Methylovirgula sp. 4M-Z18: one gene and its partner. The protein of the gene in region 2 interacts with the protein of the main gene of each other region in a pairwise test. Links are inferred from orthologs where the notes say so. Each region holds a gene or a part of one and is shown on either strand. Other genes may lie near its edges.

What was found.
Region 1: the proteins of V9T28_RS05395 (region 2) and ndk interact in binary tests that used the Escherichia coli proteins (3 or more experiments, as listed by UniProt). The link is inferred for Methylovirgula sp. 4M-Z18 from one-to-one orthologs.

The regions. Positions count from the first base shown.
Region 1 is NZ_CP149574.1:2,695,692-2,702,855, forward strand. What follows is about bases 2,852-5,827. They hold ndk (nucleoside-diphosphate kinase), read right to left. Parts: upstream 4,563-5,827; coding sequence 4,140-4,562; downstream 2,852-4,139. Other genes in these bases: V9T28_RS12520 (molybdopterin-containing oxidoreductase family protein), read right to left, coding at 2,852-3,827; V9T28_RS12530 (hypothetical protein), read right to left, coding at 4,873-5,034; V9T28_RS12535 (ABC-F family ATP-binding cassette domain-containing protein), read left to right, coding at 5,033-5,827. In the rest of the region: V9T28_RS12515 (FkbM family methyltransferase), read right to left, coding at 1-1,576; more of V9T28_RS12520, read right to left, coding at 1,734-2,851; more of V9T28_RS12535, read left to right, coding at 5,828-6,919. UniProt on the Escherichia coli protein: Major role in the synthesis of nucleoside triphosphates other than ATP. The ATP gamma phosphate is transferred to the NDP beta phosphate via a ping-pong mechanism, using a phosphorylated active-site intermediate.
Region 2 is NZ_CP149574.1:1,179,416-1,186,584, reverse strand. The notes cover bases 1,503-4,483. They hold V9T28_RS05395 (5-formyltetrahydrofolate cyclo-ligase), read left to right. Parts: upstream 1,503-2,692; coding sequence 2,693-3,274; downstream 3,275-4,483. Other genes in these bases: V9T28_RS05385 (S1C family serine protease), read right to left, coding at 4,155-4,483; V9T28_RS05390 (TIGR00282 family metallophosphoesterase), read left to right, coding at 3,314-4,132; V9T28_RS05405 (acyltransferase family protein), read right to left, coding at 1,503-2,193. Also shown: V9T28_RS05420 (trimethylamine methyltransferase family protein), read left to right, coding at 1-59; V9T28_RS05415 (GNAT family N-acetyltransferase), read right to left, coding at 251-760; V9T28_RS05410 (DUF3297 family protein), read right to left, coding at 757-999; more of V9T28_RS05405, read right to left, coding at 1,081-1,502; more of V9T28_RS05385, read right to left, coding at 4,484-5,126; V9T28_RS05380 (hypothetical protein), read left to right, coding at 5,331-5,567; V9T28_RS05375 (YebC/PmpR family DNA-binding transcriptional regulator), read left to right, coding at 5,817-6,563; crossover junction endodeoxyribonuclease RuvC, read left to right, coding at 6,829-7,169. UniProt on the Escherichia coli protein: Involved in the removal of 5-formyltetrahydrofolate.

The DNA of each region.
Region 1 (7,164 bases), 1.5 Mb from region 2 along the record:
TTAAGGGTTGCGGATGCGGCGTCATGTGCGTCACTTCCGGCACGATCAACCAATTGTTGGCGCCATAGCTCGTTCGCGGCACGGGAACGGCTGGCGCTCCGGCGGGCGGGTAAATATCGTCCTCATCGCCGGTGACTTCGGGGCCGTTCCAGCGGGCAAAGTCATCGCGCTCGTCCTGGTCAAGAAAAACGCAACGCTGCAACGCCCAATCCCACTTCACGAAGCGGACCCGCTCCCCGATTTGCATCAGCCCGGCAGCGAGCCCGCGCGCCACCCGTTGAATGCCGGTATTGACGTCGCAGCGCACCGTGTGATCGACAAAAACGTAGAGCGTTCGCTTGCCCTTGGGCCGCGGCGTAGCATAGGGCTCCGCCGGCAGAATCTCGACGTCGACCGTATCGGGACGCGCCGCGATCGGGCGCGATTTTTCCTGATCCGCGCGCAGCTTCGTTTCGGCAGCGTTACGCTCCTGGATGAAGCGGAGGCGCGCGGGAATCCGCCACGGCGTCACGGCCCACCAGGCCGCTTTCACGCCGCGCCGCGCATAAAGACGCGTGCCCGGCGGAGATGTTTCGACGAGGCGGCGCAACGGCGCAGTCGCGCGCCAAAAATTTGACGACAAGACGCCTTGGTAATTCGCCTCGGCCTCGTTCGCCCGCTGCTGCATCTGCGCCAATGCCACATCCCGCGCCAGAATCGTGCGGCGCAACTCTCTGACCTGCTCCGCATAACGCGTCGCGCGACGCAGAGCGTCATCGCGGCTCTTGGCCTGTTGCTCGCTCTCGCGGGCATGTTTCGCTTCCGCTTCCGCAAGCTGGCGTTCGGCTTGCGCCAGCGCATCCGCTTGCGCCTGGATGACCGCGTGATGCTTGATCAAGGCCTCTTCTTGCCAAACCTCCGATGCCCGGCGGAACCCGTCCAGGACATTTGGCTGCGCGGCAAAGGCGGGACGCAAATCAGAATGCTCGGCGGCCAAATAATACCGGTTGAGCCCATCGAAATAGACCTTGTCGTAGCCGCCTGCGAGAATGGCGGCCTCCCATTCTTGCGACCGGTCCCGGTGGTCGATGGGATCGAGCGCTTCGACCACGATGATCCACGGGCGAAAGCGCTGAAAATCGAGCCCGGCAAGAACCTCCTTTTCGGCCCCTTCGACATCGATTTTCAGAAAGTGAATCGCCGGCGGATTACATTGTCCAAAGATGGAATCGAGGCTCCGCCTTTCGACCTCGACTTTCAGGGCTTCGCCCTTTTGCACATACTCTTCGCCGATCGTGCGATCCGACGTCGCCCAGCCGCGTGTCTTCGTCTCATAAAATGAACCTGAACCGTCCTCCGCCCCCACCGCAACCTGCAGATTGATGTCGCGCGGCCGCTCCGATTGAAGGCGGGTGAAATACTCGGACACGGGCTCGATGTTGATGCCGCGCCAGCCGCGGTCATAAAATAGCTTCGTGACCGAATCTTCTTGCGGATCGTTGGCCCCCACATCGACATAAAAGCCCGCGTCGATATGTTTGAGCGCGCGCCACAAAAGGATGTCTTCGTGATTTTGCGCGTATGAGATCATTGCCATTGAAACTCGTCTCTACAAATCTTTTTCCAGCCGCCTGACAAAGTGCGCAGTTCCGCACGCTCGAATCTTTGTCGTGCACACATCAACATCCACGCCAATCACTCCAGCCGACGCCCCGTGAAGTCTTGTAATATTGTAATGTCAATCGAATATGTCTTCAGTTTGACTCCCTGCGAAGGGCGACATGGATGTCATGGAACGCCGCGCCGCCGAAGGGCGCGATCGGGTCGCTCCCCGTCAAGGTATTGATGCCGCGGCCATCTTCATAGGCCGCGTTCGGCCATATTCCTTCCGCAACCAGCACGCCGCGCGGCAGTCCGGCGAAGAATTTGGCGTGCAGGCGCACTTCGCCGCGCCGGTTGGCGAGAATGACGCGATCGCCGTCGCCGATGCCGAGCGCCGCTGCATCGTCCGGATGAACCATCACATCCGGGCGCCGCTCTTGCCGCAACGACGTGGGCGTTTCGGTGAACGTGCTGTTGAGGAAATTGCGCGCCGGCGATGTCGTCAGTTTGAACGGATAGGCTTCGGTCGCCGCTTCGTTCACCGCCCAATGGTCGGGCAGCGTCGGCATCTCTTGCCATGGCCCCATCAGGCCGTCGTTGCTGAAGGGAACCTTGGCCCAGACCGGCTTGAAACGGAATTTGCCGTCCGGCCAGCCGAACCCGGTCAGATAATGGGCCTGCTCGAATTTCGGCTGACAATCGATCCATTTGGAGGCTTCGAGGTTGGCAAGCGTGCCCCAACCAGACTTCTGCAGCGTCTCATCGACAATCTCGCGCGGGCTCATGTCAAAGCCCGGATGGCTCGCGCCGACCCGTTGGGCCAGATCGCAAATGACCTCGTGGTTGCTGCGGCATTCGGCCGGTGCGTCGATTAGCTTGCCGCCGAAGGCAATGTGCTGGTGACCGCCGCCGGAATAAATGTCGTCATGCTCGAGGAACATGGTCGCCGGCAAGACGATATCCGCCATTTTCGCCGTGTCGGTCATGAATTGCTCATGCACGGCGACGAAGAGATCCTCGCGGGCGAAGCCCTGTTTCACCAGCGTCTGATCGGGCGCGACCGAGACCGGATTGGTGTTCTGGATCAGCATGGCCTTGACCGGCGGCCCGCCTTTCAGCGCCCCCGGATCCCCGGTCAGGATCGCGCCGATGCGCGACTGGTCGAGCATGCGGACCGAACGGTCCAATCGATCGAGCCCCTCGTTCAGGCTCGTCCGCCAATGGAAGATGCCACTGTTGCTGTGAAAGGCGCCGCCGCCCTCATGCTGCCAGGCGCCCGTCACCGCGGCGACGCAGCTTGCCGCATGCATGTTCACGACGCCATTGCGCTGCCGCGAAAATCCGTAGCCGAGGCGGAAGAACGTCTTCTTGGTCGTCCCGACCAGCGTGGCGAACGCCTCGATCTCGTCAACGCTCAGGCCGGTGATCGCCGATGCCCATTGTGGGTCTCGCGTGGTGAGGTGCTGCTGCAGTTCGCGCGGTGCGTCGGTGAATTTCTCAAGATAATCCCAATCCGCGAGCCCGTCGCGAAACAGCACGTGCATGACCGCGCAGGCGAGCGCGCCATCGGTGCCGGGCCGCAGAATCAACTTCAGGTCGGCCTGCTTCATGGTCGGCGTCTCATAGACGTCGATCACGACGATCCTGGCGCCCCGCTCCTTGCGGGCCCTTGTGGCGTGGGTCATCACATTGACCTGGGTTGCCACCGCATTGGTGCCCCAGATGACCACGCAATCGGACTTCGCCATTTCGCGCGGATCCGGCCCGCGCAAAAAGCCCGTTCCGGCGATATAGCCGGGCCACGCGCCATTAACGCAGATCGTGCCGAAGAACCGCGAATATTTCTTCACGTGGGTCAGGCGGTTGATGCCATCGCGCATCACTCGGCCCATCGTGCCGGCATAATAATAAGGCCAGACAGATTCCGCCCCGAAGTCGCGCTCGGCCGCATGGAACCGCTCGGCAATGGTAGCCATCGCCTCGTCCCAACCGATCCGCTCGAATTGGCCCGAGCCTTTCGGCCCAATGCGCTTCATCGGGTACAATAGGCGGTCCGGATGGTGGATACGCTCCGCATAGCGAGCCACTTTGGCGCAGATCACACCCGCCGTATAAGTCTGATCCTCGGCGCCATGCACCCGCCCGATCCGCTGGCCGTCGATGACCTCGACCTCGAGCGAACAGGCCGAAGGGCAATCGTGCGGGCAGACCGACGGGCGGCGGGTGATCTTGGCTTGGACGTTCATGCGAGCCTCAACTCTTCCTGATATATTATCCTGATCAGTTTTCGTCTGAGAAGACCAATTGAAGTTTCTGATGAGTTCTAACTCGCTATGTTATTGTTGTATTCCGGAATGCGGCCGTGATGCATATGGCCGCTGAGCTAAACCGGCTTATGCGGCGCGGACAAAAATATAGCCAACCGATGCCCTCAGCATCTCAGCTCAAGCGCCCCTCCACCCACACGCTCGCAATCTATGGAAAACGCACTGCGCCTTCCATAAAAAACGCCGCCCGCAATGCGGACGGCGGTTCTATACCACGAAACGGTATCAGCCTTAGCCGACGATCTCGTTGCCAGCGAACCACTGCGCGATTTCGACCGCGGCGGTCTCGGGCGCGTCCGAACCATGGACGGAGTTTTCGCCCATGTTGAGCGCGAATTCCTTGCGGATCGTCCCGGCGTCGGCCTTCTCCGGATTGGTCGCGCCCATCACCTCGCGATAGCGGGCAATAGCGTTCTCGCCTTCGAGAACCTGGACCACGACCGGCGCAGCGCTCATCTGCTCCACCAGCTCACCGAAGAACGGGCGCTCTTTGTGCACGGCGTAGAAGGTTTCGGCCTGGGTGCGGGTCATGTGAACCCGCTTCTGCGCCACGACGCGCAGGCCTGCCGCCTCGATCTTGGCATTGATCGCGCCGGTCAGATTGCGGCGGGTGGCGTCGGGCTTGATGATCGAGAACGTGCGCTGAGTGGTCATGCAGGATCCATTGGTTGGAGCAAAAGGCCGAACGAACGTTCGGACCGGAAAGGGTGCGGCTATATAGCTGCGCATCGGCAAGATCGCAAGCAAAGGGGCGGCCGAAAGCCGCGAGCGCCATCGTTTTGGTGAAGTTCCAGGGCGTCCGTCCCTTCGGCGTGACGGACGGCGGCGCCGATGAGCTTGGTCAGCGCCAGAGGAACGATCGCGACGGCTGGGCCGATGGCCAAATCCTCAGCGGGCGTTGTCCCTCCCCGCCCATTGAACAACAGTACTAGAATAGCATACAAAAATACACAGAATTAATATCTTAAACAAACTTATTAATGTAAAAATTCAACACTTCACCGGCCGAATTACGCATTTCGCGCGAGACCTGAGGAGAAGAAACCCGACCACCTATCCCGTCGCGCCTCCCCGCCTGCACCAAGGCCTTGCCTTCCGCGGCCCGGCGCGTCAAAAGCTCGCTCATGCTGATCCTCTCCGACATCACCTACCGACTCGGGCCGCGCCTGTTGTTCGACAAGGCCTCCGCCGCCATTCCCGCCCGAGCCCGCGTGGGGTTTGTCGGCCGGAACGGTGCCGGCAAGACCACGTTGTTCAACATGATTTCCGGTGACCTGTCGCCCGAGAGTGGCGAAGCGACACCGCCCAAGGGCCTGCGTCTCGGCCGGGTCGAGCAGGAAGCGCCCGGCGGCCCGCAGACCCTGATCTCCTTCGTCCTCGATGCCGACAAGGAGCGCAAGGCGCTGCTGGCGGAAGCCGAGACGGCCAAGGATCCGCACCGGATTTCCGAGATCCAATTGCGCCTCGTCGATATCGATGCCCATTCCGCGCCGGCCCGCGCGGCCGCCATCCTGGACGGTCTCGGCTTCGATCATGACGCGCAGCAGCGCAGCCTGTCGGAATTTTCGGGCGGCTGGCGTATGCGTGTCGCCCTCGCCGCGGTGCTGTTCTCGGCGCCCGACCTGCTGCTGCTCGACGAACCGACCAATTACCTCGATCTCGAAGGCACGCTCTGGCTCATCGATTATCTGGCCCATTATCCGGCGACCGTTCTGGTGATCTCGCATGATCGCGACCTGCTCGACGCGGTGTGCGACCACATCCTGCATCTCGATCAGGGCCGCCTCACCCTGTGGCGCGGCAATTATACCCAGTTCGCCCAACTGCGCGCCGAACAGCAGGCGCTCCTGGTCAAGGCGAAAAAGAAGCAGGACGATCACCGCAAGCACCTGCAGGATTTCGTCGACCGTTTCAAGGCGAAAGCCTCCAAGGCCCGGCAGGCGCAATCGCGCGTCAAGATGCTCGCCAAGATGGAGAATATCGATCTCATCGTCGATCAGGACGTGCTGCCGTTCCACTTCCCCTCGCCGGCCAAGCCGCTCTCGCCGCCCATCGTCACGATGGACGGCGCAAGCGCCGGCTATGGCGAGCGCAAGGTCCTGTCCCATCTCAATCTGTTCATTTCGGATGACGACCGGATCGGCCTTCTGGGCTCCAACGGCAACGGCAAATCAACGCTCGCCAAATTGATCGCCGGCCGCCTTGAGGCGATGGGCGGCAAGATCGTCCGCGCGACGAAGCTCGATGTCGGCTTTTTCGCCCAGCACCAGATCGACGATCTCGACACCTCCGGCACGCCCTACAGCCATATCGCGCCACTGATGAAGGATCAGAGCGAGGCGCGCATCCGCACCCGGGCGGCGCAGATGGGATTTCAGGGCCAGAAGGCAGACACGCCGATCACCCAGCTTTCGGGCGGCGAAAAAGCCCGGCTGCTGATGGGCCTCGCGACCTTCCACGGGCCGCAATTGCTGATCATGGACGAACCGACCAACCACCTCGACATCGATAGCCGCTCTGCCCTAATCGAGGCGATCAACGCCTATCAGGGTGCGATCATCCTCGTTTCGCACGACCGCTATCTGCTTGATGCCTGCGCCGACCGCCTGTGGCTGGTGGCGGGCGGCACCTGCAAGCCCTTCGACGGCGACATGGACGATTACAAAAAGATCGTCCTGAGCAAGTCCGAACCCGCCGGCAATGGCAGAAAGACGAAACCGGAGGCCGGGCGCAACGCAGAGCCGGACGAGACGGCGCGCCGGGACAATGTCTTGTCGAATAGGGAATTAGGTGCGCTCCGCCGCAAGCTCGCCGCGCTGGAAGAGCGGATCGCGAAATTCGAGACGCTGCGGGGCAAGATCGACGCGGCGCTGGCGGAGCCGGAAACCTTCGTCAAAGAGCCGGCAAAAGCAGCGGAACTCTCGCGTCAGCGCGCCGAACTCGACAAGGCGCTGGCGGCCGCGGAAGAGGAATGGCTGCTGGTCAGCGCTGAACTAGAGGGCGTTTCCTAACGCTTTCTAAAGATTTCGATACATGCAACCGCCTTATTGAATCGTATTGCAATAATATAATTTTCCAAAAATCGCGCGCCTTGCCCGATTGACGCCCAATTTGCTGTCTACAAAAAGGGCACATGGATTGTATTCGCGGTTCCCACTCGTCGCGAATTGGCAAGAAATGGCCTAAAAACGGGGGTATTTCCTTCTTGAGGCCTGATCCATATCCCTCGCGACGCACGGCATCGGTGGGAATGCTA
Region 2 (7,169 bases):
AAGCGCTGCAGGATCACATCGCCCGCAGGAAGGCAGCGATGCCAGATGGATGGCATTAGCGGGAATGACGGCCGCGTTGTCATCCCGGGCTTGACCCGGGATCCAGGAGCCACGCAGCGGGTGATTCATCTTTAGCGCTGCAGCACAGGTCCATCTCGCACTTCCTCACATGTGGCCGTGGATCCCGGGTCAAGCCCGGGATAACAATGGGGCCTTCTTATGGGTCGTGGCTTATAGCGGCGCAGCATCGTTACGATAGGCGCTGAAACATATATTGCGCGTCGGCACCGTAGCCCAGCAAAGCTTGAGCCAGCGCCGCATCCTCGACAGCGCGGAAACCTTGGCCGTGCCAGAAGCGCTCAGAGCCGTTCACAGCCACCAAGGCCATGTCGGCAAAGCCGAGTCCGCACGCAATCGCTTTGACATATTGTGCGATCGCGGCGCCCTGCCTCAAGCCGCGCGTGGCGCGCGACAAAGCGAGGTCGTGAATGTAGTAAACCGTCGCGCCGTCCGGGATCGCGCCGAGCCGCGCATTCAGCTTTGGCACGGCTCGGGCCGGATAGGGATGGCTGATCATGTAGCCTTGCAGCCCGTCCGCGCCCGGCAACACCAAGCAGCCTTGCGGAAAAAGCACGAGACGCTCGGCAAAGACCGCCTCGTCTTCCGGAAACGACGGATGAACGATGCGCGCCAGTTCGTGCACCACGGGCACGTCGCTCAACGCCATCGCGCGCCACCCGCCGGGCGGGGCAAGGGTCATTTTTCTTCGGGCAAATAGGCCTCGACCGTGCCCTTCAACTTGATCAGCAAGGGATTGCCATGGCGGTCCTTGCTCTTGCCGACCGGCGCGCGCACCCAGCCCTCGCTGATGCAATATTCCTCGATGTCGAAACGCTCCTTGCCGTTGAAGCGGATGCCGACGCCGCGGGCGACCAGATCGGCATTGTAGTACGGGCTTTTCGGATCGACCGCGAGGCGGTCGGGGAGCTGTTCGGTCATGTCAAAGATCCAAAGTTCAAGAATCGGATGTTGCTCTACACCAAATCGGCGCGCGGAACAGCCCCGTCGACCAAGCGTTCCTCAAGGCGAGCCCTGCCCTTCTTCCACAGCTCCACGGGAAAGGGCCGGGTCTGCGCTTTGCAGGCGTCGCGCCACAGCCTTGCCAAGCCGGGTCGTCGGGACTTCGACGAGGCGATGGATCAGATAGGCAAGGCCGATGACGGCCGGCACGATCACGAGATAGGCGACCGGCGGCGGAACATGGTTGGCCATCGCCAAGCGCAGCGAGACCATGCCCACGAGATTGTGCACGGCGTAAAGCGGATAGCTGATGTCGGCGAAAAAATCGAGCAAGGCCTGCGGCCTGAAATGGCTGCGTAGCGTGAACGCGAGCGCGAAGAGCGGGACGCTCCCGACATAGACATCGCTGACCACCATAACCATCGCGCGATCGGCGGAGGCCTGCCATGCGAGCAGCGTCAGAGCCATGAGCACCAAGACGGAGACGAGCAGCGCTTTGGGTGAAATCTTCCGATGCAGGAAATAGCTGAAGCACGTGCCGATCATCATATAGGGGATGTAGACGAATTGTGTGCCGAGGTAGGAAAAATTGATGCCAAAATGCTTGGGCATGTCGGCGAAGGCGAGATTGTACAGAATCGCGAGAATGCCGACGAGCACGAGCGGCCACAGCCGCCAACCCAGCCCGAGTGCGAACAGGATCGCCATGATCACATAGAAGCGCAGTTCGATCAGCAAGGTCCAATTCACGAGGTCGGCGCCCGGCGTGATCAAAAAGGCGTTCTTCCAAACCGTGGAGACATCATAGGCAAAAGGCAGATGCCAGTAGGTCGCCGAGAGCGCGACGAACCCCATCCCGATCGCGAAACTGGCGATATAGGTCGGATAGATGCGCAAAATCCGCGCGACCAGAAACTGCAGCGGCGTCAGCCGCGCAAGCGACATCGGAATGACGAAGCCGCTGATGAGGAAGAAGATCGAAACGCCGAACGGCCCGAAATTGAAGAGCGTGACGAGATTCAACGTCCAATAGCTGGGCCCGTCGAGCGCCGGCGCGGAAATATGCGCGGCAATCAGCTCGCGCCAGGCCCAGAAGCCCCCGGCGAGATGCAGGAAGACGACGCTCAACGCCGCAATGCCACGCAATTGGTTGGCAAAGACGATTTTGCCCACGGCGGATCCAGGGTCTGATTGCATGGGGCATGGGTTTATGCCGGCGCGGCGGCCAAGGCAATCCTGTGGGTGGCGATTTTGTGTGCTGGCGGCCTCGCTTCTCTACGTGAAACACGGATGGAAGGACCGGACCAAGACCATGTGCCCCGACCTTCTCTTAAAACGAAAGCAAAACGACCTGGATCCATTCCACAATATGTTTCAAACCATTACATCCGACTTCGCAATTCCGTCATTTTGCCCTTTGCCTTTCTCGGGCAAACGCCTATCTTAGCGCCAGCGGGGCTGCGGGGTGCGTGTAGGATTACTATAACCCGGGGCCTTATCGATCTCTCAGGGAGCTGTCCCTGGCCTTGTCCGTGGACTCGGCCACACGGCGCCCACCTACGTTGTAGGTTCCCGGGATCGATATCCCACGGCTTTTGTGGCTCCGCGCTCTCGCCTTTTTCGTCCCGCCGCATCGCGGCCGGGGCAGCCACAGTCCAATCGATGGCGCTTCATGACCCTGGCTGAGCAAAAGGAAGCGCTGCGGCGCGACGCGCTGGCACGGCGCGACGCCATGTCCGCGGGAGCCCGCGCGAGCGCCTCGCTCCTCATCGCAGAAAAAGCCATGACCCTGCGGCCGCATTTCCTGGCCGGGGCGGTGAGCGCCTTCTGGCCGATCCGCAGCGAGATCGACACGCGGCCGCTGTTGCATCGGCTGCAAGCCCATGGGCTTACCACCGCGCTGCCGGCGCTGCGCCATCCCGACATGGAATTTCGCCTCTGGCGCGAGGGCGACGCGATGAAGAAAGCCGCTTTCGGCTTGCATGAGCCGCAGGACGGCGCGCCGGCCGTGTTGCCGGCGACCCTGTTCGTGCCTCTCGCCGCCTTCGACCGGGCCGGCCACCGCATCGGCTACGGCGGCGGCTATTACGACCGGGCGCTCGAGAAATTGCAGCGGCGCGGCTCGGTGCGCACCATCGGCCTCGCTTTCGCGACCCAGGAGCTCGACACCGTCCCCGCCGAGGCGCATGACCGGCAGCTCGATTATGTGGTGACGGAGCGCGAGGTCATTGCCTGCGCCGCCCCCAAACGCTAAGCACTTCTTAAACACAAATTCCAACCCCAATGGCATTGTATGCGTCTTCTTTTCATCGGTGACATCCTCGGCCGTTCGGGCCGCGCCATCATTGCGGGCGAATTGCCCAAGCTGCGCGCGCGCTGGCGGCTCGATTTCGTCTGCATCAATGGCGAGAACGCCGCCGGCGGGTTCGGGATCACGGAAGGGATTTGCAACGATCTGATCGAGGCCGGCGCCGATTGCGTGACCCTCGGCAATCATTCCTTCGACCAGCGCGAGGCCCTCGTCTTCATCGAGCGCCAGCATCGGCTGCTGCGTCCGGTCAACTACCCGCCCGGCACGCCGGGGCGCGGGGCAACCGTGGTGCAGACGGCGGCCGGCGCCAATGTCTTCGTCATGAATCTGATGGGCCGGATCTTCATGGACGCCCTCGACGATCCGTTCGCGGCCGCCGAACGGGAGCTCGCAGGTGCGCCGATGGGCGTCGCCTGCGACGCCGCCATCATCGACATGCATGCCGAGGCGTCCTCCGAAAAACAGGCGATCGCCCATTTCCTCGACGGCCGCGTGTCGCTCGTCGTCGGCACCCACACCCATGTCCCGACCGCCGACCATCAGATCTTGCCGCAGGGTACGGCCTATATGACCGATGTCGGCATGACCGGCGATTACGATTCGATCATCGGCATGGACAAGGAGGAACCGATCCGACGTTTCCTGACCAAGGTTCCCGGCTCGCGTTTCGAACCGGCCAATGGCGCCGCGACCCTGTGCGGCATCGCCGTGGAAACGAACGGCAAGGGCCTCGCGGTCAAGGTCGCGCCGGTCCGGCTCGGCGGTCGCCTTGCGCAGGCGGAGCCGGAGTTCTGGGGTTAGCGCCTACGGCCGCGTCACCGACTCAGTTCTTGCAACTCACGAAGACCGCGACAGCTTTGGCCGCATCCGCCAGATCCGCGGGTTGAAGCGCGGCGCCTGACGTGCCGGTCTGAACATTGATGTTATTGCCGCTCAGAAACGTCTGCGCCACAGCGGCTTTGATGGCGAAATTGACATTTTGCGGAATGTCGCCGTTCGACTCGTTCTGCATCACGTCCAAGGCATCGAGCTTGGCCGCGACGACGCCGATCAGATCGCCGCTCGCATCCATCAAGGGCCCGCCGGAATTGCCGGGCTGCACCGGCGCCGAGACCTGATAATAGCGCGAATCATCGCCAAGACCGGCAACCGCCGTAATATTGCCGAGCGTGAAATTGCCGGATGTGGCCAAAAGATCGGACAGCGGGTAGCCGAAAGCGGCGACGGATTCGCCCAACCGCGCATTCGCGCGGAACTTGGCGATTTGCGCTGGCTTCAGCGACGTTTTCAACACCGCGAGATCGTTGACTTTATCGCTCGCCAGAACTTGGCCGGTCGCCGCGCCGGCCGCCGCGCGAATCTGGATGTCGCCCTTGCAATCCTTCACGACATGCGCATTGGTCAACACATGCCCCTCGGAGGTCACGAAGATGCCGGTGCCCGTGATCACCCCGCCGGAAGATGCCCCGTCCTTCGGACGGTCGGTTGTCTGATGCGATTGGGAAACATTAAACGGTCGCGGAATGTCGGTAATCCAGGGATTTCTCTCGGTCGAAGACAACAAAACATTCGTCATCAATGTGTGCAGACGAATCCCTTCGAGCTGAAAGTCCCGAGCATCAAAGGACACCACTTCGAGAAGAGCGCCATCCTGATATTGAAACTCGTAGATCCGAACCGCGCGACCGTCGTCGGCGACTGCATCCACCGTAAATATTGTGCCCTTACTATCGATCCATTTTGCAACGACCTCGACTTTGTCCTTGCTCAATGCGGCCAACATATTCTTATACATAGAGCGCAAATTTTCTTTGTGCCGAAACTCGATGTGAGCGGCAAAACTGGAATTCTGGCTCGACATATCTATGTTGTTTTCGAATTTTTTGACATTGAGGTCGAGCCCAGCCGGCATCCATATCGTTACCGCACCGAACGCCGTGACTTGGCTCAGCCTCCACAATTCAAGCTGCGGTAACGCCGCCTTATTGAGTTTCTCGATTTGTGGGTCATCTATCCAGCCGGTCTGTTCAAAACCATTGCCTGCCTGAAATTTTTTGATCGCCTCAAATGTGGGGATGCTGAAAAATGGCAACGCAAAGGTATCCAAGTAGCCGCCGGCAATGAGCAGCAACTGGAGATTGACGCGCTGCTGCGGCGGCAGCCCTTCAAATTCTTCCTGCGCCGCATCATATCCTTCCGGCTTCGTCTCTGCCCGAACCGGCCCGCCGGCCAGTAAGAATACCAGAATGAGAATTGTTGCCCGCCAAACCCGCTTGACCATGCCCGCCCCCACACAAACCCACGGCCTAAACTAAGCCGCCAACCCAGAGATTGGAACATATCACGAACAGAAAGCACTGTCGAGAGGCTGCTGCGCGGCGGCAAGCCTCGGCGATCACGGGCTTTATTCCCGTCCCGCGACGGTCTATAACGCGGCCCTTGAATTTTCAGGGCGTCTCGCGCCCAAACCCTCAACGAGAGTGTCATGGCAGGTCATAGTCAATTTAAGAACATTATGCACAAGAAGGGGAAGCAGGACAAAATCCGCTCCAAGATCTTCTCCAAACTCGGCCGCGAGATCACGGTTGCCGCCAAATTGGGCATGCCCGACCCCGCCATGAACCCGCGCCTGCGCGCCGCCGTGCTCGCCGCCCGCGCCGAAAACATGCCCAAAGACAATATCGAGCGCGCGATCAAGAAGGCCTCGGGCAACGATAGCGAGAACTATGACGAAGTGCGCTACGAAGGCTACGCACCGGGCGGCGTCGCCGTGATCGTCGAGGCGCTCACCGACAACCGCAACCGCACGGCGGGCGAGGTGCGCTCGTTCTTCACCAAGTCGGGCGGGTCTCTGGCGGAGACCGGGGCGGTCAGCTTCATGTTCGACCATGTCGGCCTCGTCGAATTCGACACGACCGTCGCCTCTGAGGATGTGATGATGGAAGCCGCGATTGAGGCGGGCGCCGACGATGTGGCGACCACCGAAGACGGCCACGAAATCGTCACGTCGATGGAAAATCTCAACGACGTGTCGAAGGCGCTGGAGGCGAAATTCGGCGAACCGCGCACCTCGAAGATCATCTGGCGGCCGCAGAACACGATCAAAGTCGATGATGAGGCCGGCGAGAAGATCTTGAAGCTCGTCAGCAATCTCGAAGAAAACGACGACGTGCAGAACGTCTACGCCAATTTCGAAGTGAGCGACGCGCTGCTGGCGAAAATGGGCGAGTGATGGCGGGCGCGCCCCTTCTCCCAGAGGGAGAAGGGGGTATGCCTCTACCGTCATTGCGAGGAGCGGAGCGACGAAGCAATCCATCTCCCTCCCGCGAAAATTTTGTCACAGTAGCGGCCATTGCGACGAAGAGCGGAAACTGCTCGAACCGTCTGCGACAGATCATAGGTGGGGAGATGGATTGCTTCGCTTCGCTCGCAATGACGGCCCGGAAAGTGGCCCCAGAATCGCACCCATACTGTAGCGCACGCAGGAATCACGCGGCATGACCCGGATCATCGGCATCGACCCCGGCCTGCGCAACACGGGCTGGGGCATCATTGAGGCGGAGGGCTCGCGGCTCGCCTTCGTCGCCTGCGGCACCGTGCATTCCGATGACAAGCTCACCCTGCCCGACCGCCTACGCCAGCTTTACGAGGGCCTGGCCGAAATCGTTCACACCCACCGGCCCGACGAAGCGGCGGTGGAGGAAACTTTCGTCAACAGCGGCGCGCAATCGACGCTCAAGCTCGGCCAGGCGCGCGGCATCGCTTTGCTCGTGCCGGCCATGGCGGGCTTGCCGACTCACGAATATGCCACCAATCTCGTCAAGAAGACCGTGACCGG